DNA from 3 places in the Comamonas sp. UBA7528 genome. Region 1 is predicted to be linked to each of the others. Evidence: riboswitches for the same ligand, from Rfam matches in the RefSeq annotation. Region 1 holds a riboswitch; each other region holds the start of a gene.
The links. A riboswitch is a leader RNA that binds a small molecule or an ion and turns the genes downstream of it on or off. The one in region 1 is predicted to bind cobalamin.

Region 1 (6,814 bases):
CTGATTTTGTAGCGGTACCCGCTGACGCAGCTTGTGTGCATAGCGGTTTCGAGTCTGGCATGACCCTGTCTTTGTCCCCGTCCTTGTCCCATCTGATTTCCATCCAGCCGGTCGAGCGCCTGCAGGAGGTGGACGGCTTTCTGCGCGACGCACGCGTGCAGATGTTCGGTGCACGTGTGTCTGCCCAGGACACGCCGGCGGACCTGCGGCATTTCGCGCAGGTATACGGGGACAGGGGCGGGCGGATGTGGGCGGCCCGTGATGCGCAGCACGCTGTGGTGGGCAGCATCGCCTACCGTGCCTACGATGGCCGGTTTGCGCAGCTGGATTTCGGGCCGCAGTCCGTGGTGGAGGTGGTGCGCCTGTTTGTGGCACCGGCGTGGCGGCGGCAAGGGCTGGCACAGGCGTTGTTCGCCACGCTGCAGGCCCATGCACAGGCCCACCGAGTCCAGGTGCTGTATCTGCACACCCACCCTTTTTTGCCGGGGGCGCTGGAGTTCTGGGAACGCAATGGGTTTGCGGTGCTGCAGCGCGAGGCCGAGCCGGTCTGGCAGACCATCCATATGCAGTGCCTGCTGCCGCCTGCGCTGCCCGCTCCAGTGTCCACTTAGCTGCCCCCGTTGCGCGAAGGGTGGGTTGCCGCTCCTATAATTTGCGCTTTGAACAGGAGCCCTGCATGGCACAGCCCATGCCGGGTGAAACGGGAAGTCCGGTGACCTTCGCCTTCGGGTGGGAAGCATTCCGGCGCAGCCCCCGCTGCTGTAAGCCTGACCGCCACACGTCGATGCCACTGGGTGCGCTACCTGGGAAGGCCGTGTGGGCGGTATGACGGCGAGCCAGAATACCGACCTGTTTGATTGCAGTGGTATGCCACGGGGTGTGGGCTGTTTGCTGACCGGCCCTTTCCACCTGCTTCTGGTGCGACCCAGGTCTGTCGCACGCACATCCTCCCCATCGCATGCTTTTTGTCGCGTGACAGCTCGGGGAGAGCATGGTTCAACCGTTCACACATCGGCATGCCCGGCGCATGCCTGTCCCAACGTCTGTGCAGGGCGTGCGCATGGCTGCGCGCTTCGCTGCAAAGGCCTTCATGGCACGGCCTGCCGGGCAAGGCGGACGTATTCACCCTCTGACCTGTGCCGCGCAGCGTCCGTTCGGCCTGGGCGCCCACTGCCGCATGGCCGCGTCGGGGCCTGCTGCTGCACTGCGCTCCCCTCGCGCCTGCACCTCTTTCACTGGCAGCGGGCACTGAGGCCGCAGCTTTCTTTTTTCTTCGGAGCACAGGAGTTTTTGACCATGAGTACGCACCACAAGATCCCCGCCACCATCGTTACCGGCTTTCTGGGCAGTGGCAAGACCACGCTGCTGCGCCACATTCTGCAAAACGCCAATGGCCGCCGTATTGCGGTGATCGTCAACGAGTTCGGCGAACTGGGGATCGATGGCGAGATTCTGCGTGGCTGCGGCATCGGCTGTGAAGACGAAGCCAACCCGCAAAGCGGTCAGCTCTACGAGCTGGCCAACGGCTGCATGTGCTGCACCGTGCAGGAAGAGTTCTACCCGGTCATGCGCCAGCTGATTGCGCGGCGCGACGATATTGACCACATCCTGATCGAAACCAGCGGGCTGGCACTGCCCAAGCCCCTGGTGCAGGCATTCAACTGGCCTGAAATCAAGAACGCCTGCACGGTGGACGCCGTGATCACGGTGGTGGATGTGCCGGCGACGGCTGCCGGACAGTTTGCGGCCAACCCGGCGGCCGTGGATGCCCAGCGCAAGCAGGATCCGAATCTGGACCACGAATCCCCGCTGCACGAGCTGTTTGAAGACCAGCTGATCTCGGCCGACCTGGTGGTGCTGAGCAAGCTGGACCTGGCCAGCGCGCAGGACCGCGCCAAGGTGGAGGCCATCGTGCGCGAGGAGGTGCCGGCCCAGGTGAAGATCGTGGCGGCCGAGCACGGCCAGATCGACCTGGGGGTGGTGCTGGGTCTGTCCAGTGCCTCGGAAGAGAGCATCCATGAGCGGGTGGGCCACCACGAGCATGGTGAAGGCGAGGAACACCACCACGACGCGCACGACCACGATGCGTTCGACTCCGTGGTGATCGAGCTGCCCGAGGTGGACCGGGATGCGCTGCTGGCATGCTTGGCCGACATCGTGGCCGAGAACACCGTCTACCGCGTCAAGGGCTTTGTGTCCCTGGAAGGCAAGCCCATGCGCCTGGTGATGCATGGCGTGGGCAAGCGCTTTGACAGCTATTTCGACCGCCGCTGGCGCGATGACGAGGCACGCAAGACCCACCTGGTCTTCATCGGCCATGATCTGGAAGAGGACCGCATCCGCGCCGCGTTGAACGGTCTGACCGCCGGAGCGCTCTGATGCATTTGCTCGCCGTCCAGCCCGGCGGCTTTGTCGATGACGAAGCCTTTGTCTCCAGCCTGGGCCAGTCGCCGGCCGATGTGGTGGTGCTCAGTGCGGCCGACACCACGCTGGCCCTGTTGGCCGAGGCCTATGGCCAGCTGCAGGCCAGCGCCGCGCAGCAGGGCCTGGAGCAGGGACGGGACGGCGAACGCCTGCCGACGGTGCGGCTGGCCAATCTGATGCATTTGCGCCAGCCGGCCTCGGTGGACCTGTATGTCGACGAGGTGCTGCAGCATGCCCGCGTGATCGTGATCGACCACCTGGGCGGCGAGAGCTACTGGCCCTATGGCACGGAGCGCATCCGCGAGGTGTGCCGCCAGAACGGCATTGTGCTGGTGATGTTTTCCGGCGATACGACGGAAGACCTGAACCTGCTGCAAAAAAGCACGGCCTCCGTGGAGCAATGCCGCAGCATCTGGCGCTATCTGCGCGAAGGCGGGCTGGCCAATGCGCGCGAGATGTTCCGCTATCTGTGGCACAGCTTTCTGAAGGGGGCGCAGCCAGCGTTGGCGCCCCGCGCGCTGCCGTCCGCTGCGGTCTACCATCCCGACCACGACGCGGCGACGGCCGCGCACTGGCTGGAGCCGGGGCCTTTGCAGTGGCAGGTGGGCGCGCCCGTGGTCATGGTGGTGTTCTACCGCGCGCACCTGCAGTCGGGCAATACGCAGGTGTTCCACCAGCTGTGCCAGCAGCTGCTGGCGCAGGGCATGAACCCGCTGCCGCTGGCGCTGCTGTCGCTCAAGGATGCGACCAGCCTGGCCCTGTTGCACCAGCTGTGCGGTGCGCACCAGGTGTCGCTGATCCTGAACACCACCTCGTTTGCGCAGTCGTCGCTGGAAACACCGGGCGACCATGCGCTGGCGGGCGATATTCCGGTGCTGCAGGTCATCATGTCCGGCAGCAACCAGCAAAGCTGGCTGGACGATGCGCACGGTCTGCAGCCGCGCGACATTGCCATGCATGTGGCGATGCCCGAGGTGGACGGCCGCATCATCACGCGGGCCATCAGCTTCAAAGGGCTGTCGCACCGCAGTGAGCTGACGCAGTCGGATGTGGTGCAGTACCAGGCCCATGCCGAGCGGCTGGATTTTGTGGTGGCGCTGGCGCAGCGCTGGTGCCGTTTGCGCCACAAAGCCAATCCCGACAAGCGCCTGGCCCTGATCCTGGCCAATTACCCCACGCAGGAAGGCCGTCTGGGCAACGGCGTGGGGCTGGATACGCCGGCTTCCGTCATCCACATCCTGCAGGCGCTGCAGCAGCAGGGCTATGTGCTGGACCAGATTCCCGCGGATGGCGATGCGTTGATGCAGCAGCTGCAGCAAGGCATTACCAACGATCCCGATTCCTGGAGTGTGCGGCCTGCACAGCAGAGCCTGGACCTGGCCGGCTACCAGGCATTCTTTGCCAGCCTGCCGCCGGAGAACCAGCAGGCCGTGGTGCAGCGCTGGGGCCCGCCCGAGTCCGACCCCATGCTGCGCCAGGGGCGCTTCATGGTGGCGGGACTGCGCTGCGGGCAGGTGTTTGTGGGCATTCAGCCGGCGCGCGGCTACCAGCTGGACCCCATGGCCAGCTACCACGACCCCGATCTGGTGCCGCCGCATTACTACCTGGCCTTCTACCACTGGCTGCGCAGCGCATGGCAGGCGGATGCCATGGTGCATGTGGGCAAGCACGGCAACCTGGAGTGGCTGCCGGGCAAAAGTGTGGCGCTGTCGCAGACCTGCTGGCCGGACCTGGCGTTTGGTCCCATGCCCCACCTGTACCCCTTCATCGTGAACGACCCGGGAGAGGGGGCGCAGGCCAAGCGCCGGGCGCAGGCGGTGATCGTGGACCACCTGATGCCGCCGTTGACGCGGGCCGAGAGTTATGGCCCCACGCGCGACCTGGAGCGCATGGTGGACGAGTACTACGAGGCGGTGACGCTGGACCGCCGGCGCGCCCAGCTGCTGCGCCAGCAGATTCTGGCGCATATCGTGCAGCACGATCTGCACCAGGACCTGGGGGTGGCTGCGCCCCGCACCGAGGCGGACGAGCAGCAGTTGCTGAACAAGACCGATGCCTATCTGTGCGAGCTCAAGGAAAGCCAGATCCGCGACGGACTGCATGTCTTCGGCCAGTCCCCGCAGGGGCGCCTGGAGCGGGATACCCTGCTGGCACTGGCCCGCCACCCGGTGGGCAACGGCCAGGGGGCGAACAACAGCCTGATCCGCGCCCTGGCGCACGATCTGTTGCCGGGCACGGTTTTCGATCCGCTGGATGCGGCCTGGGAACAACCCTGGACCGGGCCGCGCCCGCAGCAACTGGCGGCGGTGGACGGCCAGGCCTGGCGCCATGCGGGCGACACCCGCGAGCGGCTGGAACTGCTGGCGCTGCAGTTGCTGGAGCAGCCCGGGCTTTCCGGCATGGATCTGGAGGCGGGTTGGGAGCAGACCCGGCAGGTGCTGCAACGGGTGCAGCACGACCTGCGCGTGCGCTTGCAGGCCTGTGGCCCGCAGGAGATTCTGCAGCTGTGCCGGGGGCTGGAAGGCCGTTTTGTGCCGGCCGGTCCCAGCGGGGCGCCTTCGCGCGGCCGCCCGGACGTGCTGCCCACGGGGCGCAATTTCTTCTCGGTCGACACGCGCGCCGTGCCGACGCCCACCAGCTGGACGCTGGGGCTCAAATCCGCCCAGTTGCTGGTGGAGCGCTACACCCAGGAGCATGGCGACTACCCGCGTGCACTGGGCCTGTCGGTGTGGGGGACGGCCACTATGCGCACGGGAGGGGACGATATTGCCCAGGCCTTTGCCTTGCTGGGCGTGCGGCCCAAGTGGGCGGATGGCAGCTGGCGTGTCAGCGACTTCGAGGTGCTGCCCATGAGCGTGCTGGGCCGCCCGCGCGTGGATGTGACCCTGCGGGTGTCCGGCTTCTTCCGGGATGCCTTCACCAATGTGATCCGCCTGTTTGATGCCGCGGTGCAGAAAGTGGCCAGCCTGGAAGACGAGGATGCCGACACCAACCCCATTCGCGCACGGGTGCTGCAGGAGGCGGCCGAGCTGCAGGCGCAAGGCTTGAGCGAGGAGGTGGCCCGCCACCAGGCGGGGCTGCGCGTGTTCGGTGCCAAGCCGGGCAGCTATGGCGCGGGTCTGCAGGGGCTGATCGATGGCCGCAACTGGGACAGCGATGAAGACCTGGCCACGGCCTACCGGAACTGGGGGGCCTATGCCTATGGGCAGAAGGACGACGGGACGGCGCTGCCGGAGCGCTTTGTCCAGCGCCTGAGCGAGATCGAGCTGGTGGTGCACAACCAGGACAACCGCGAGCACGATCTGCTGGATTCGGACGATTACTACCAGTTTCAAGGCGGCATGGCCGCGGCGGTGCGGCATTTCCGCGGCCAGCAGCCGGCGCTGTACTTTGGCGACCATGCCAACCCGGATGCCCCGCGCATGCGCACGCTGCAGGAAGAAATCAGCCGGGTGGTGCGCGCCCGCGTCACCAACCCCAAGTGGATCGACGGCATCAAGCGCCATGGCTATAAAGGTGCGTTCGAGGTGGCTGCCACGGTGGACTATCTGTTTGCCTTTGACGCCACGGCCCGTGTGGTGCGCGACGACCAGTACGCGCGCGTGACCGATGCCTTTGTGGCGGATGCCGCCACGCGCGACTTTTTGCAGCAGCACAATCCCGCAGCCTTTCATGGCATGTGCGAGCGGCTGCTGGAGGCCATCCACCGGGGTCTGTGGGAAGACAGCGGGGACTACCAGGCACTGCTGGAGCAGCAGTTGCTGGCCGCAGAACAATTGTTGGAGAAGCGATGATCTCGTCCACCGAATCCGCCCCGTCCGTGCAGGCGGCGGGCTTTCCGTTCACTGCCATCGAGGGGCAGCCGCAGCTGCAGACGGCCTTGCTGCTGGCGGCCGTGGACCCGTTGCTGGGCGGCGTGCTGGTGGAAGGCCCGCGCGGGACGGCGAAGTCGACCAGTGCGCGGGCGCTGGCCGCCTTGCTGCCGGCCGGCCGCTTTGTGAACCTGCCGCTGGGGGCGACCGAGGAACAGCTGGCCGGGTCCCTGGACCTGGAAGCCGCGCTGCAGCGCAGTGCGGTGGTGTTCCGCCCAGGATTGCTGGCGCGTGCCCATGGCGGCATCCTGTATGTGGATGAGGTGAATCTGCTGGCCGATGCGCTGGTGGACCTGCTGCTGGACGTGAGCGCCAGCGGCATCAACCGGGTGGAGCGCGACGGCGTGTCGCACCAGCACGATGCGCGCATCACCCTGGTGGGTACCATGAACCCGGAAGAGGGCCAACTGCGCCCGCAGCTGCTGGACCGCTTTGGGCTGTTTGTGCGGCTGGAGAATGTGCCCAGTGCCGCGGTGCGCAAGGCCATTGTCAAGACGCGCATGGCGTTCGATGCCAGT
Region 2 (6,814 bases), on a different contig from region 1:
GCCTTGTCGATCAGGCAGCGGGCAATCAGCTGCGCCGCCTCGGCCATGCGGGGGCCGGGGCGCACGATGACATTGGATTCCTGTTCGCTGAATGTGCACACCTGGTTGCCGCGCACGGCCTTGAGGCTGTTCCAGCCCGGGTAGCTGGTGGCCACCTGCATGCTGCGGTTGCCCAGCATGATCACATCGGGCTGGGCGCGCAGCAGGAATTCGGGGCTCAGGCGCGGGAACGGCCCCAGATCGGACGGCACCACATTGCGCACGCCCAGCTGGGTCAGTGTTTCACCGATGAAGGACTGGGGCCCTGCCGCATACGGGCCGCGGCTGACTTCAAAGTACACACGCACCTGCTTGGCGCTGTCCGGCATCTGCCGGGCCATATCGGCCACGCCGGTCTGCAGTTCGCGCCAGACCCGGTCGGCTCCCTGGGCCGGGGGCACGCCCAGCAACCGGCCGAGCTTGTCGAGCACCTGGTGCACGCCGGCCTGCGATTTCACTTCCAGCGCGGCGACCTTGATGCCCAGTGACTCCAGACGCTCCGCCACCTTGGAGGCATTGGACAGCAGCACCAGATCGGGCTTGAGGGCGACGATGGATTCCACGCTGGGGTCCAGCCCGCCGCCTACCACGGGCAGTTTCTGCACCGAAGCCGGCCAGTCCGAGTAGCGGTCCACGCCCACCAGCCGGTCGCACAGGCCCAGGGCGCAGGTGCTTTCGGTCAGCGACGGCAGCAGGCTGACGATGCGCTGCGGCGGTTTGGCCAGCTGCACGGTCCTGCCCCGGTCATCGGTGATGGGCTGCGGCGCCAGGCGCGCACTTTCCGCCAGCGGCGGCGGCACTGCAGCGGCCTGCGCGGGCATGGACGGCAGCGCCGCCCACAGGACCAGGCAGGCGATGGCCGCTGCACGGTGGCGCAATCCCTGGGCCGCAGCGCGCGGCAGTGCCATGGAAGAAGCCATCCCGGTCATTTCAGCTGCAGCGGCAAGCCCGCTGCCATCAAGGTCACGCGGCTGCACACGGCGGCCACGTCCTGGTTCAAGACCCCGAGCGTGTCGACAAAGGCGCGCACCTCGCGCCCCATGGGGATCACGCCCAGGCCGATCTCGTTGCCCACCAGCACCACCGGGCCGGGGCAGTGCGCCAGCACCTGCAGAAACCGGCTGCGCTGCGCGCCCCAGTCCGGCGTTGGCGCCGCAGATGGCGCCGACGACGGGGCGGACGACGCAGCGGACGCAGTGGCCTCCATGGGCATCATCCAGTTGGTCAGCCACATGGTCAGGCAGTCCACCACCACCAGCGCCTGGGGGCTGCTATGGGCCTGCAAGGCCTGGGCCAGCTGCAGCGGCGCTTCCACCGTCTGCATGCCCGGCACGCGCGCGGCCCGGTCCACCTGGTGGCGGGCAATGCGGGCGCGCATCTCGTCGTCCCAGGCCTGGCCGGTGGCCAGGTAGGTGGCGCTGCGCCCGGGGGCGGCATCCAGCCAGTCACGCGCAGCCTGTTCTGCACGGCGGGTCTTGCCGCTTTTCTGGCCGCCCAGGATGAGTTCCTGCCAGGCCACGGGGGAAGAAAGGGAATCGCTCATGGTGGCGTGGATTATGAAAGCTCTGCCGGCCCGTCCCAGGACACTGTTTCGGCCCCCAGCAAGGCGGCCACCGCACGCGGGTGCGAAGGGAACCAGGCGTGGAAGTAGCTGGCATGCACGCTGCCCTGCCGGTAGACCGCCTCGCCCTTGCCGGGCTCCACCGGCTGGCGTGCGCGGCTGGTGCGCCCCACCTCGGGCGCACTGCAGTCAAAGCGCGAATAGTGGAAGGTGTGGCCGCGCAGCACGCTGCCTTGCAGCACGCATTGCTGCATGCCCAGACCGGCCAGCCGGGTCTGCATCTGTGCCGTGCCCGGCAGGATGTCCCACAGCGGCCGGGACTGGCCTTGCGCATCGGTGATCTGCTGCCCCAGGGCCAGCATGCCGCCGCATTCGGCCCACACGGCCTTGCCCGCCGCCACGTGGGCGCGCAGATCGGCCTGCAGCCCGGTGTTGGCCGCCAGCTTGTCGGCATGCAGTTCCGGATAGCCGCCGGGCAGCCACAGGGCGTCGCAGGGCGGCAGGCCTTCGCCGGCCAGGGGTGAGAAAAATGCCAGATTGGCCCCCATGGCCTGCAGGCAGTCCAGGTTGGCCGGGTAGATGAAGCTGAAGGCCGCATCGCTGGCCACGGCCACCGTGCGCCCCTGCAGCCAGGGCTGCAACGCCTGCTGTCCGGCCGGCGGCTGGGCCGCGGCAGCAGCGGGGAATTCCACGCTCCAGCGCTGCCAGGCGGCCCAGTCCATCTGGCCCAGCGGGGTGTCCGCCAGTTGGTCGGCGGCGGCGTTCAGGCGCGCCATGGCATCGGGCAGCTCGTGCGCGGCCACCAGGCCCAGGTGGCGCTCCGGCAGCAGCTGTGCATCCCTGCCCTGGCCGATGCGCGCCAGCGCGCCCAGCCACAGCTCGGGTTCGCGCAGGCTGGTCTGCAGCATCTGCGCATGCATGCCGGTGGCCACGCGGTTGGCCAGCACCCCGGCCCACGGCACCTGCGGCTGGTACTGCCGCATGCCCAGCACCAGGGCGCCAAACGAGCCGGCCATGGCGCCCGCATCCACCACCAGCAGCACGGGCACCCCCAACTGCTGGGCCAGATCGGCCGCGGTCGGGCTGCCGTCGAACAGGCCCATCACCCCTTCGATCAGGATGACGTCGGCCTCGCCGGCAGCGGCATGCAGGCGGGCCCGGACCTCGTCCATGCCCACCATCCAGCCGTCCAGGTTGTGCACCGGCGCACCGCTGGCCAGCTGGTGCCAATAGGGGTCCAGAAAGTCCGGACCGCACTTGAACACGCGCACCGTGCGCCCCTGGCGGGTGTGCCAGCGCGCCAGCGCGGCGGTCACGGTGGTCTTGCCCTGACCCGAGGCCGGAGCCGCCACCAACACGGCCACGCAGCGGCGCGCAGCTTGGGCGGAAGTTTCAGTCAACATGCATGCTTTCCGGCAGCCCCTGCGGTCAGCGGGGCAGCCATTTCAGGCCCACCCAGAAGGTGCGACCCGGCGTGGCGTAATCCTGGGCCAGTGTGTAGGCCCGGTCCATCAGGTTGTCGACGCGTGCGGTCAGGGTCAGGTCCCTGCCCACCTGCGTGGAGGCCGACAGATTGAACAGGGTGTAGCCCCCCAGGCTCATGACCTGCTCGTCCTTGGCGTTGTAGCGGCGGCTGGCCGCCTGCATTTCCCCGCCCAGTGTCCACCCGTGGACGGCCGCATCCACCCCCAGGGTGGCAAAACGGCGCGAGCGGCGTTCCAGCAGCTTGCCGGTGGCCTCGTTCGTGGGGTTCTGGAAATCCAGGGAGCCATACCATTTCAGCCGACCGGTGCGGTAGGCCCCGGTCAGGGTGATGCCCTGCAGCTGCGCACGCTCCACGTTCACATAGCAGGAGGTCTTGCCGCAGCTGCCCAGACCTTTTTCATAGGACACCAGGTTCTGCAGCTTGTTGCGGTACAGCGTCACCCCCAGGTGGTTGCCCTGATCGGCCCAGCGCAGACCGATTTCCTTGTTCAGACTTTCTTCGGGGGCCAGCGCCGGATCGCCATAGTCCGAAAAGCGCTGGTACAGGCTGGGCACGCGGAAACCGGTCGAGGTGGATGCGGTGGCGCGCCACTGCGGTGCAAACGCCCAGGCGTAGCCGATGCCGCCGGTGTTCTTGCGGCCGAAGTCGCTGTCCTCGTCGCTGCGGGCATTCAGCTGCACGCTGTGGGCACCGAACTTGGCACCGTAGCCAATGGCCACGCCGGTCTGGTCGCGGTCCTTGTGGCTGGTGTTTTTCAGGCCGGTGTTCTCCAGCGTGTCTTCGCGCCGCTCCAGCGCCAGGCTCAACGTGCCCGGGCCCAGCAGCCACTCGTTCTGCAGCAGCGCCGTGCGCAGACGGGTTTCGGCTTCGTAGGTGCTGGTGCCCGAGGTCTCGTAGCGGTTGGTGGATTCGCTGACGGACAGGCGCGTGCGAAAGCGCTCCGTCCACTGGGCAGTCCAGCTCAGGCCATAGGCATCCAGCGCGCGCAGGCCACGGTCGTCCTTGACCGACTTGCTGGCGTCATACCCGGCATTGGTGCGGCTGGTCAGGGCCGTCAGTTCCAGGCGCTGGTCTGCGTTCAGTTGCAGCCCCACGCGGGCGTTGGCCGATTTGCGTGTGTAGCCATCGCGGTCTTCGTTGTGCACGCCCCGGTTCTTGGAGTCGAAGCCATGGCTTTCGGCATAGGACAGGCCCAGCGCGTAATCCATCATGCCCTGGGCGCCGCTGATGCCGGCCTCGGCCTTGCGGCTGCCGTACTCGCCGGCCCCCACGCCCACAAAGGGCTGCACGCCGGCTTCACCGCGCTTGGTGAACACCTGCACCACGCCCGCCAGCGCGTCCGAGCCATAGACCGCACCCGCGGGGCCGCGCAGCACTTCGATGCGCTCGATCAGGTCCACCGGCAGGGACTCCCACTGCGCACCGCCGGAGCCGTTCTGTACATCGACACGGATGCCGTCGATATAGACCGCCGTGTGCTGCTTGCTGGCGCCGCGCAGGTAGAGACCGGTTTCGGTGCCGGGGCCGCCGTTGCGGGTGATCTGCACGCCGGGCAACTTGGCCATCACATCTTCCAGCGACCGGCCGGCCTGCTGGTCCAGCTGGTCGCGGTCGATGACCGTCATGTCCGCGATCACATCCGACAGGCGCTGCTCGCTGCGCGTGGCGGCCACCACAGTTTCCTCCAGCGTGGAGCGAGCTGTGGGGCTCTCCTGGGCCTGGGCGGCTGCCGCCACAGCGCACAACACGGCCGCCGACACGGCAGACCACGGCAAGGCGGGCGCCACGGCACCGGCCTTCAAAACATTCGAAAACATGAGAAAAAACACCAAGTCGCCCGTACCAGCCTCCCCGCCAGTGATGGGCAAAACCATGCCCGTTCGAGCGGGCACACCAGTGTTGGCCGGTATCCGGGCTGGTCCTCCACACCATCGCCTTCCCAGACGCTTGTTCAAGGCATCCAGTGGCGGTATCAGATAGCGGGGGTGCATGGCATGCACCAGGGACTCACCGTTGCGGGGGCAGCGCAGGCTGGGCGGGTTCTGAAAAAAACGAGGCCGTCCTGCTTCCCGTTGAACTGCTGCGCGTGAACCGCGCTGCGAGCACCAACAGCACCGATTTTAGTTTCAGTCGTGCCGTTCGTAAAAAAAGTGCTGTGCACCGGTGTTTTCCAGCGTCATATGCAGGCTGATTCGGCCTTATTTCACCTGCTTACATTTAGCCACGCCTACAATTGCTACCCTCTATGTCCATGACCTCGCAGCCTTCCATGATCGAGCCGCTGGCAGAGCGTGTTGATCGCCTGCTGCTGCGCCACGCCGAGCTTCAGCGCACCAATGCCCTGCTGGCCGAGCAGGTGGCCGCGCTCACACAGGAGCGCGATTCCCTGCGTTCGCGCCTGCAGGCGGCACGTGCACGGGTGGACGCACTGATTGAGCGCCTGCCCGCCAACCAAGAGGCACCATGAGCCAGATCGAAGCGCGCATCCTCCAGCAAGACTATGTGTTGACCTGCCCCGAGGGCCAGGAAGACATGCTGCTGGCCGCCGTGCAGCGGGTGGATGCCGACATGGAACGTATCCGCAACACCGGCAAGGTGCGCGCCCGCGAACGCGTGGGGGTGCTGGCCGCCGTGAATCTGGCGTTCGAGAGTGCATCGCTCTACACCCGCGTGCAGGAACTGGAGCAGGAGCTGGAACTGACGCTGGAAAACGGCCTGGCACCTGCCGCCCCTGCGGCCGACGCACTGCCCACGGCCCCGTTGCAAGACACCCCGCAGGAAGACGCCCTGCAGCAAGCGCAGCAGGCACAGGAAGAAGCCCAGGCACTGGCTTCGCAGCTGCAAGAGCTGCTGGCGCTGCGCGAGCACGAGTTGCAACAGGCGCAGGCGCTGATCGAACGCCTGGAAGCCGCGCTGGAAGTCGACAGCAAGCTGCTGTAGAGGCCTTGCGGCAACGCCGAAAAGCTGCTGCCGCGCAAATTCCCCTTTTCTCCATCCGGTCCACCACAAGCCGCCGGGCACGCGCTAAAATGAAGGCGTCTGCAAATCTGCCGTGCTTTATATTGCCTTGAACCAATGCTCCCTGAGCACGGGCTTGGTACATTGCCAGGCAAGCGTGATCGTCTCGCGTTAGACGAACCCAACGTCTGGTTGCCCTCGCCCACCTGAACCCCCGGTTCAGGATGACGGCGCGGTGGTTTTTGCAGACACCCCCCACCCTCATCCCGGCGGCCAAAGCCGCTACACCGGCCGGTCTTCTCCCGGCACTCCGCCCCCCAGACTTCCCGCTTCCAGGCCTGCCGCCTGGGCGCGCAGCATGGCCTGGAACGTGGCCGCCTCGACCCCTGGGGCACACAGAAATCCCTGGTAGAAGCCGCAGCCCATGCGCATCAGCGTTTCACGCTGCGCAGCGGTTTCCACGCCCTCTGCCACGATCTCCACATCGAGGGCGCGCCCCAGGCCGATGACCGCTTCCACAATGGCCTTGTCGCTCATGTCCTGCGGCAGACCGCGCACAAAGGACTGGTCGACCTTGAGCTTGGAAATCGGCATGCGCTTGAGGTAGGCCAGGTTGGAATAGCCGGTGCCGAAGTCGTCGATCACCAGCTGCACACCCAGGTCCGCCAGCTGTTCGATGCAGTGCACGATGACCGGCTCCTTCTGCAGCAGGGCCGACTCGGTGAGTTCCAGCTCCAGCCAGCAAGCCGGCAGGCCATAGGCACTCAGCA
Region 3 (6,814 bases), on a different contig from region 1:
AAGGTGGCCTCCCGGGTCCAACCGGCCAGATCAATCCGCACAGCCATCCTCCTTCTTGCGCCGTGCCCGCAGCAATACCTGGGGCGGCGCGTCGATACGGTCAAACTCCACCTGGAACACGGCGTCCAGTGCGGGGTCGGTCAGCAGGTCCTGGGCGGCGCGGTCCTGCACCACGCGGCCGCGATCCATGGCGATGACCCGGTCAAAATGGGCAAAGGCCAGGTCCAGGTCGTGCATGACCACCAGCACCAGTTTGTCGCGCCCTCTTTCGGCCAGTGCCTCGACCAGCTCCAGCCGGTGGCGCACATCCAGGGCGGCGCCAGGCTCGTCGGCCAGCAGCACCGGCGGGTCCGTGGCCAGCACGGTGGCCAGCAGGCAGCGCGCCTGCTCGCCCCCGGACAGCGAATTCCAGCGCCGGCTGGCAAAGGCCTGCAGCCCGTGCTGCTGCAGCACATCGTCCATGTCCACGGACGGACCCAGGCGCATCTGCAGCAGTTCGGCCAGGGTGACATCCCAGTACGGCGCAAACCGCTGGGGCATGTAGCCGATGCAGCGGGCGCGCTCCGCAAAGGACAGGCGCTGCAGCGGCGCGCCATGCCACAGCACCTGCCCCTGGCTGGGCGTTTGCAGCCCCGCCAGCATGGACAGCAGCGATGATTTGCCAGCCCCGTTGGGGCCGATCAGCGCGATGGCGCCGCGTTCGGGCAGCGCCAGCGAGACCTGGTCCACCACCCTGCTCCCCCGGTGCTGCAGCACCAGGCCCTGGGCGGCGAGTGCGGGCGGTGTGTCCGCTGCATCCGGTGCGACCAATGTGGTCGATGCGGCCGGGATGGCGGATATGCCGGATGTGGCCGGTCTGTTCGGCGCGTCCTGTGGGTTCTGCATGGGAAACCTCGCGGTCATGCCGCGCGCAGGCGCCGCGCCAGCAGGATGATGAAGAATGGGCCGCCGGCGATGGCCGTGATCAGCCCCAGCGGCACTTCCGCCGGGGGCAGCACGCTGCGCGCCAGGGCGTCGGCCACGGTGACGACGATGGCGCCCACCAGGGCGCTGGCAGGCAGCACCACCCGGTGCATGGGCCCCACCATCCAGCGTGCAATGTGCGGCGCGGCCAGCCCGACAAAGGCCACCAGCCCGCCGTAGGCGACGGCGGCGGCCACCACCAAGGAGCCCACCAGCACGGCCAGGGGAATGAAGCGCGCCGGATTCAGGCCAAAGCCCTTGGCCACCGCATCGCCCAGGCCCAGCAGGTCCAGGCCATGGGCCAGCGGGCGCGTGGCGACCACACAGCCCAGGGTGATGGCGGCCAGCACCAGCAGGCCGTTCCACGATGGGGTCTGGATGCCGCCCAGCACCCAGCTCATCACCACCTGCAGGCTGACGGTTTCATCGGACAGGGCCAGCATCAGGAAGGAGCGCAGCGCGCCCAGCATGGCGGCCAGCGCCACACCTGCCAGCAGCAGACCGGCCGCATCCAGTGCGCCCGCTGCCCGGGCCACGGCCAGCACCAGCAAGGTGGAACCCCAGGCACCCGCAAAGGCCAGCACCGGCAGCACCACGCCCTGGGGCAGGCCCAGCGGCACCAGCAAGGCCACCGTGGCGCCCAGGGCTGCGCCGCCGGACGCGCCCAGCAGATAGGGTTCGGCCAGCGGGTTGCGGAACACGCCTTGAAAGATGGCCCCCGACAGGCCCAGCAGCGCGCCCACGCAGGCCGCCGCCGCCACGCGCGGAAGGCGCCACTGCAGCAGCAGGCGGCTGTGCAGGGAATCGTCGCCGCTCAGCGCACGCCACAGCTCCGGCACGCTGGCCCACTGGTGGCCGGCGCAGGCCGCCCCCAGCAGGCACAGGGCCAGCACCAGCAGCGCGGCCCACCATGTTTTGCTTGAAGTCATATCGGGTGCAGTTGCCGGGCCAGCGATTCGATGCCGTCGAAGGTGCGCGGCCCGGGGATCAGAAATTCGGAGCGGGACACGGTCCAGCAGTGGCGCTGGCGCAGGGCCCGCATGTCGCGCCAGCCCGGCTGGCGCAGCAGATCGTCCAGCCCCGCCTGGTTGCCGGCGAACAGCAGCACATCGGGGTCGGCGGCCAGCACGGCCTCGGGCGACACCTGGGCCAGCACACCCAGCGCGGGCAGTGCGTGCTGGCAGCCGGCGCGCACCATGGCTTCACCGGTGTAGGTGCCCGGGCGGGCCAGCAGCAGCATGCCGTTGCCGGCCCGCCCGGTGACCATCAGCGCCCGCAGGTGCGGACGGCCTGCCACGGAGGCATCCACCGCCTGCAGCCGCGCATGCAGGGTGCCGGCCAGCGCGTCCCCGCGTTCGGGCTCCCCACAGGCCTGGCTGACCAGGCGGATGTTGTCCAGCACCTCCTGCAGGGTGCGGCTGAGCAAGACCATGATGGGCACTCCTATGCGTTCCATGGGCGCGACCAGCTGGGTGGCGGCCTGCCGCGCCGGTGTCACGATGACCAGGTCCGGACGCTGGGCCACCACGGCATCCACGGAAAAGCCCAGCCGGCCGCCGACCTTGGGCAGGCCCAGCACCTCGGCCGGGTAGCGGGTGAAATCCTCGACACCGACGATGCGGTCCACCAGCCCCAGGGAGGCGACCAGTTCGGTGTTGGACGAGAAGATGGTGACGATGCGCCGGGGCGGCCGGGGCAGCCAGACGGCGCGCCCCAGCGCATCCTTCAGGTGGATGCCCGAGGCCAGCTGCATGGCCTGCTCTGCTGCCCCCGCAGGCCCGGTTGGACCGACCGGGCCGGCCAGCACCGTGGGCACGGCAAGGCCGGGCAGCAGGGAGCCGCCCGCCACCGCCGCGCCCCAGCGGCGCAGCACGGCGCGCCGGGACAGCGCGTCCGGGAGTGCTTCCGGAGGGTGGTTGGCGGGCCTGTGCATGCGGCCTGGCCTCAGAAGTCGGCCTGCAGGCCGACCATCAGCTCACGCCCGGGCATGGATGTGCCACAACCACCGTTCTGGAAGCGCGCATCTGCCAGGCAGGGCGAGCGGTCCTGCGCGATGAAGATGGGGCTGCGGTTCAGGTTGAAGACATTGTTCACCGCCGCAAACAGCTTCACGCTGCGGTTCACCCGGTAGTCGCCACGCAGGTTCCACACCGTGAAGGCCCCCTTGCGGTGGATATAGGTGCTGCTGGGTTCGCCCTGCGGCACCAGCAGGTTCTCTTCGGTGTCGTACCACATCGGTCCGCGCAGCAGCGCGGTCAGCTGCATGCTCCAGTCGCCGGCATTGCGGTCCATGCCCTGGGCGTAGCGCATGCCGGCAGAGGCCTGGAAGCGGTACATGCGCTGCACGCGATCGGTGTTGGCGGTGGCCGCCGCGCCCTTGTCGCGCATGTCGAAGTGGTAGTAGCCGCCCGCAAAGGCGCTGAGCGACTGGCCCGGCAGGCCCAGGTTCAGCACCTGCTTGAGGTCGACGTTGGTGGTCAGCTCCAGGCCACGCGCCACGACTTCTGCGGCGTTGTTGGCATAGTCCGAGGTGTTGGTGCTGGGGCCCCGGGACACGGTGGTGATGCGGTTGGAGATGATGTTCTGGAACAGCGCGGCATCCACCTTCCAGCCTGGCTGCGTGAAGGTGGTGCCCACTTCGATCTGGCGGCTGGTCTCGGGCTTCAGATTGGGGTTACCGAAGGTGCGCCCGCCGCCCACGGCGGTGAAGTCGGCGGCCAGTTCGGTGGCGGTCGGGGCCCGGAAGCCGGTGGAGATGCCTGCGCGCAGGTTCCAGTCGTCGGTGGCTTTCCAGGTCGAACCCAGGGACCAGGTGTGCGTGTCGTACTTGCGCACATTGGACTGGGCAAACGCCAGATTGGGCGTGGGGTCGAAGCGGGTCTCCCCCCAGGTCTTGCGCAGGCCGGCGCGCAAGGTCAGCCGGTTGTCCAGCAGCGTGTGCGCGTCTTCCAGGTACAGCGCCTTGGTCTCTTCCGTCTGGTTGTTGTCGTACGGTGCCACCTGGCCTGCCGGGCCGCCGGGCATGGCCACACGGAAGCGGTCCGAACGCAGATGGCTGCGTTCCCAGTCCACGCCCACCAGCAGGTCGTTGGCGGCGGACAGGCGAAAGCGCGGCTGCAGGCGGATGCCGGTGGCGTCCAGCTTGCGGTCGTTGTAGTCGCGCGCCGTGCCCGGCACCGGGCTGGTGCCGCTCTTGATTACGGGGGAGGCCCAGTTGAATTCGTCCTCGTCCACAAAGTGGTAGACCTGCGCCAGCCAGCTGACGGACTGGTCGGCCAGTGCGCCGGTGTAGGTCAGGTCCAGCGAGCGGTTGTCGCGGTTATCCTTGCTGTAGATGTTGGCGCCGGATCCCCGGAAGCCTGCGTTGTAGATGCCGTCGGTGCGGGCCTGCAGCTCCACCCGGTTCAGGCTGTCTATCTGCAGCCCCAGGGCGGCCACCGCGCCACGGCGCTTCCAGCCGGTGTTCTGCATGACGGTGCCGCCGTCGCCGGACTTGTAGTCATCCCGGGCGCTGGTGTTCAGGCCCACATACCAGTCCAGCATGCCGCTGGCGCCTGCCGTCTGGGCCTGGGTGCTCCAGCCGCCCCAGGAGCTGCCAGTCACCGTGACCCGGTTCAGCGGGCCGCTGGCGCCGGTGCGCAGGATGATGTTGATCACCCCGCCCATGTTCTGGCTGCCGTACACCACCGAGGCAGGGCCGCGCACGATTTCGATGCGTTCCACATCGGTCAGGCTGAGCTTGGACAGATTGGCTGTGCCGGCGCGGCGGCCGTTGAGCAGCACCAGCACCTGGCCCTTGAAGTCGCGCCCCTGGCCGTCGGTGGCGGCACCGCGCAGGTTCAGCGAGGTCTGGGCCGCCGTCCATTCGCTGAGAAAGCCCACCGCATGCTCGGCCAGCAGGTCGGTGACGGAGCGGGACGAGGAGCGTTCGATGTCCTGGCGGTCAATCACCTGGGTGGTGGCCGCAATGCGGGCCCGGTCCTCGGGCCGGGCCGTGGCGGTGACGAAGACATCGCCCAGCGCCGCAGCCGGTGCGGTTGTGGTTGCGGTCGCCGCAGAGGCCGCGGTGTTTTCTACTCCCTGCGCATGCGCGCCCCACAGCGCGCAGCACAGGGCGACGCCCACGGTCACGGGCTTCAGGGCAAGGGGGAATGCGCCAGATGGTGCACGCGATGGTGCACAGGGCAAAGCGACAGGCCCGCAGGAAGGGCCATAGGAAATACGGGAAGGGGTGCGCATGCGCGGCTCCAGATGGCCTTGCTCTCCCGCAAGGCCGATTCAAGAAAACATCCGCAGGCAGGCATGCGCAGACAGGACAGCTCGGCGTGCGAACCCATCCCACCTGGACTGCGCGCTCACCCGCGGCGTCCAAAAAAAGTGACAAGGCCGGTATCCGGGCTCGCGAAATGCCGAAGTCCAGGGACATCCGTCCTGGGACTTTCGGCCCACTCCACGCCTTCCCACGCAGTGCGCAGTGGCTTCAGGTCTGACCTGTGTGCAGAGGGTGATTCGCTTACCGTTGCGGGGGCAGCGCAGGCATTGCGCTCTGTGGAGCGCACCTGCTTCCCGTTTAACTGCTGTGGCCTTGCGGCCAACGCAGCACCTCGAAACAAGCATTGAAATGTATCTCAATGCAGCGAGGAATTATCGCTCACGACACATGGCTGCAACGACCGGAATGCGCCGCATCGGTGCGCCGGGCTGGCCACACACCCGGTGCCATCCCTTCGGGGTGCCCACCTGCGCGCCGCTGTGCCCAGGCATTCAGTCCCACGCCGGAAACGGGTCGTGGAAGCCGGTCCAGGCCCGGGGGGCCAGGCCCATTTCGTGGTCGGTCAACAGACAGGCATCCAGCCGCTGGCGCAGCGCCGGCTCGTCCATGCCGATGCCGATCAGCACCAGTTCCTGGCGGGCGTCGCCCACGCTGTCATCCCAGTGCTGGGTGATGGTGGCCAGCGCCTCGGGCTCGCGCGGCCATTGCTCCCGGGGTACCGACGCCCACCAGCGCCCTGCCCGACCATGGCGGCACACGGCCCCGGCCTGCGACCAGTTGCCCGCGTAGATGGGGCGGCTGGCCAGCCAGAAAAAGCCTTTGGAGCGGATGACTCCGGGCCATTCGGAGCCGACCAGGGCATGAAAGCGCCCCGGGTGGAACGGCCGGCGCGAGCGGTAGACAAAGCTGCCGATGCCGTATTCCTGGGTTTCCGGGGTGTGTTCGCCACGCAGCTCTTTCAGCCAGCCCGGGGCCCTGGCCGCCTCGTCGAAGTTGAACAGCTTGGTGGACAGCACGGACGCCAGCGGCACTTTGCCGAAGGAGGACTCCACAATGCGCGCCCGCGGGTTCAGCGTCTTCAGGATGGCCATGAGCCGCTGGCGCTCTGCGCGGGTGATGAGGTCGGTCTTGTTGAGCACCAGCACATCGCAGAACTCGACCTGCTCGACCAGCAGGTCCACCACCTTGCGCTCATCGCCCTCACCCAGCGACTCCCCGCGCCCCCGCAGGCTGTCCCGGGATTCGTAGTCCTTGAGGAAGTTGAAGCCGTCCACCACGGTGACCATGGTGTCCAGCACCGCAATGTCCGACAGGCAGGCGCCCGACTCGTCGGTGAAGGTGAAGGTTTCGGCCACCGGCAGCGGCTCCGAGATGCCCGTGGACTCGATCACCAGGTAGTCGAAGCGCTTTTCCCGTGCCAGGCGACGCACCTCCACCAGCAGGTCTTCGCGCAGGGTGCAGCAGATGCAGCCGTTGCTCATTTCGACCAGTTTTTCCTCGGTCCGGGACAGATCGCTCCCGCCTTCGCGCACCAGCGCCGCGTCGATGTTGACCTCGGACATGTCGTTGACGATGACC

Region 2: another riboswitch for cobalamin. It lies ahead of B3349_RS01220 (TonB-dependent receptor domain-containing protein); the one in region 1 lies ahead of cobW (cobalamin biosynthesis protein CobW).
Region 3: another riboswitch for cobalamin. It lies ahead of B3349_RS15570 (TonB-dependent receptor); the one in region 1 lies ahead of cobW (cobalamin biosynthesis protein CobW).

What each region holds. Positions count from the first base shown of each region.
Region 1 is NZ_DLMU01000009.1:104,464-111,277, reverse strand. Features, by position in the region: gene B3349_RS11665 (GNAT family N-acetyltransferase) at 60-611, shown strand; cobalamin riboswitch at 649-867, shown strand; gene cobW (cobalamin biosynthesis protein CobW) at 1,297-2,379, shown strand; gene cobN (cobaltochelatase subunit CobN) at 2,379-6,218, shown strand; gene B3349_RS11650 (magnesium chelatase ATPase subunit I) at 6,215-6,814, shown strand, end outside.
Region 2 is NZ_DLMU01000001.1:262,979-269,792, forward strand. Features, by position in the region: gene B3349_RS01205 (ABC transporter substrate-binding protein) at 1-959, opposite strand, end outside; gene B3349_RS01210 (bifunctional adenosylcobinamide kinase/adenosylcobinamide-phosphate guanylyltransferase) at 965-1,582, opposite strand; gene B3349_RS01215 (cobyrinic acid a,c-diamide synthase CobB) at 1,594-3,003, opposite strand; gene B3349_RS01220 (TonB-dependent receptor domain-containing protein) at 3,029-4,903, opposite strand; cobalamin riboswitch at 4,971-5,211, opposite strand; gene B3349_RS01225 (hypothetical protein) at 5,338-5,553, shown strand; gene B3349_RS01230 (cell division protein ZapA) at 5,550-6,026, shown strand; gene B3349_RS01235 (sensor domain-containing protein) at 6,327-6,814, opposite strand, start outside.
Region 3 is NZ_DLMU01000013.1:18,969-25,782, forward strand. Features, by position in the region: gene B3349_RS15550 (LLM class flavin-dependent oxidoreductase) at 1-47, opposite strand, end outside; gene B3349_RS15555 (ABC transporter ATP-binding protein) at 31-885, opposite strand; gene B3349_RS15560 (FecCD family ABC transporter permease) at 900-1,892, opposite strand; gene B3349_RS15565 (ABC transporter substrate-binding protein) at 1,889-2,896, opposite strand; gene B3349_RS15570 (TonB-dependent receptor) at 2,908-5,094, opposite strand; cobalamin riboswitch at 5,331-5,585, opposite strand; gene zigA (zinc metallochaperone GTPase ZigA) at 5,728-6,814, opposite strand, start outside.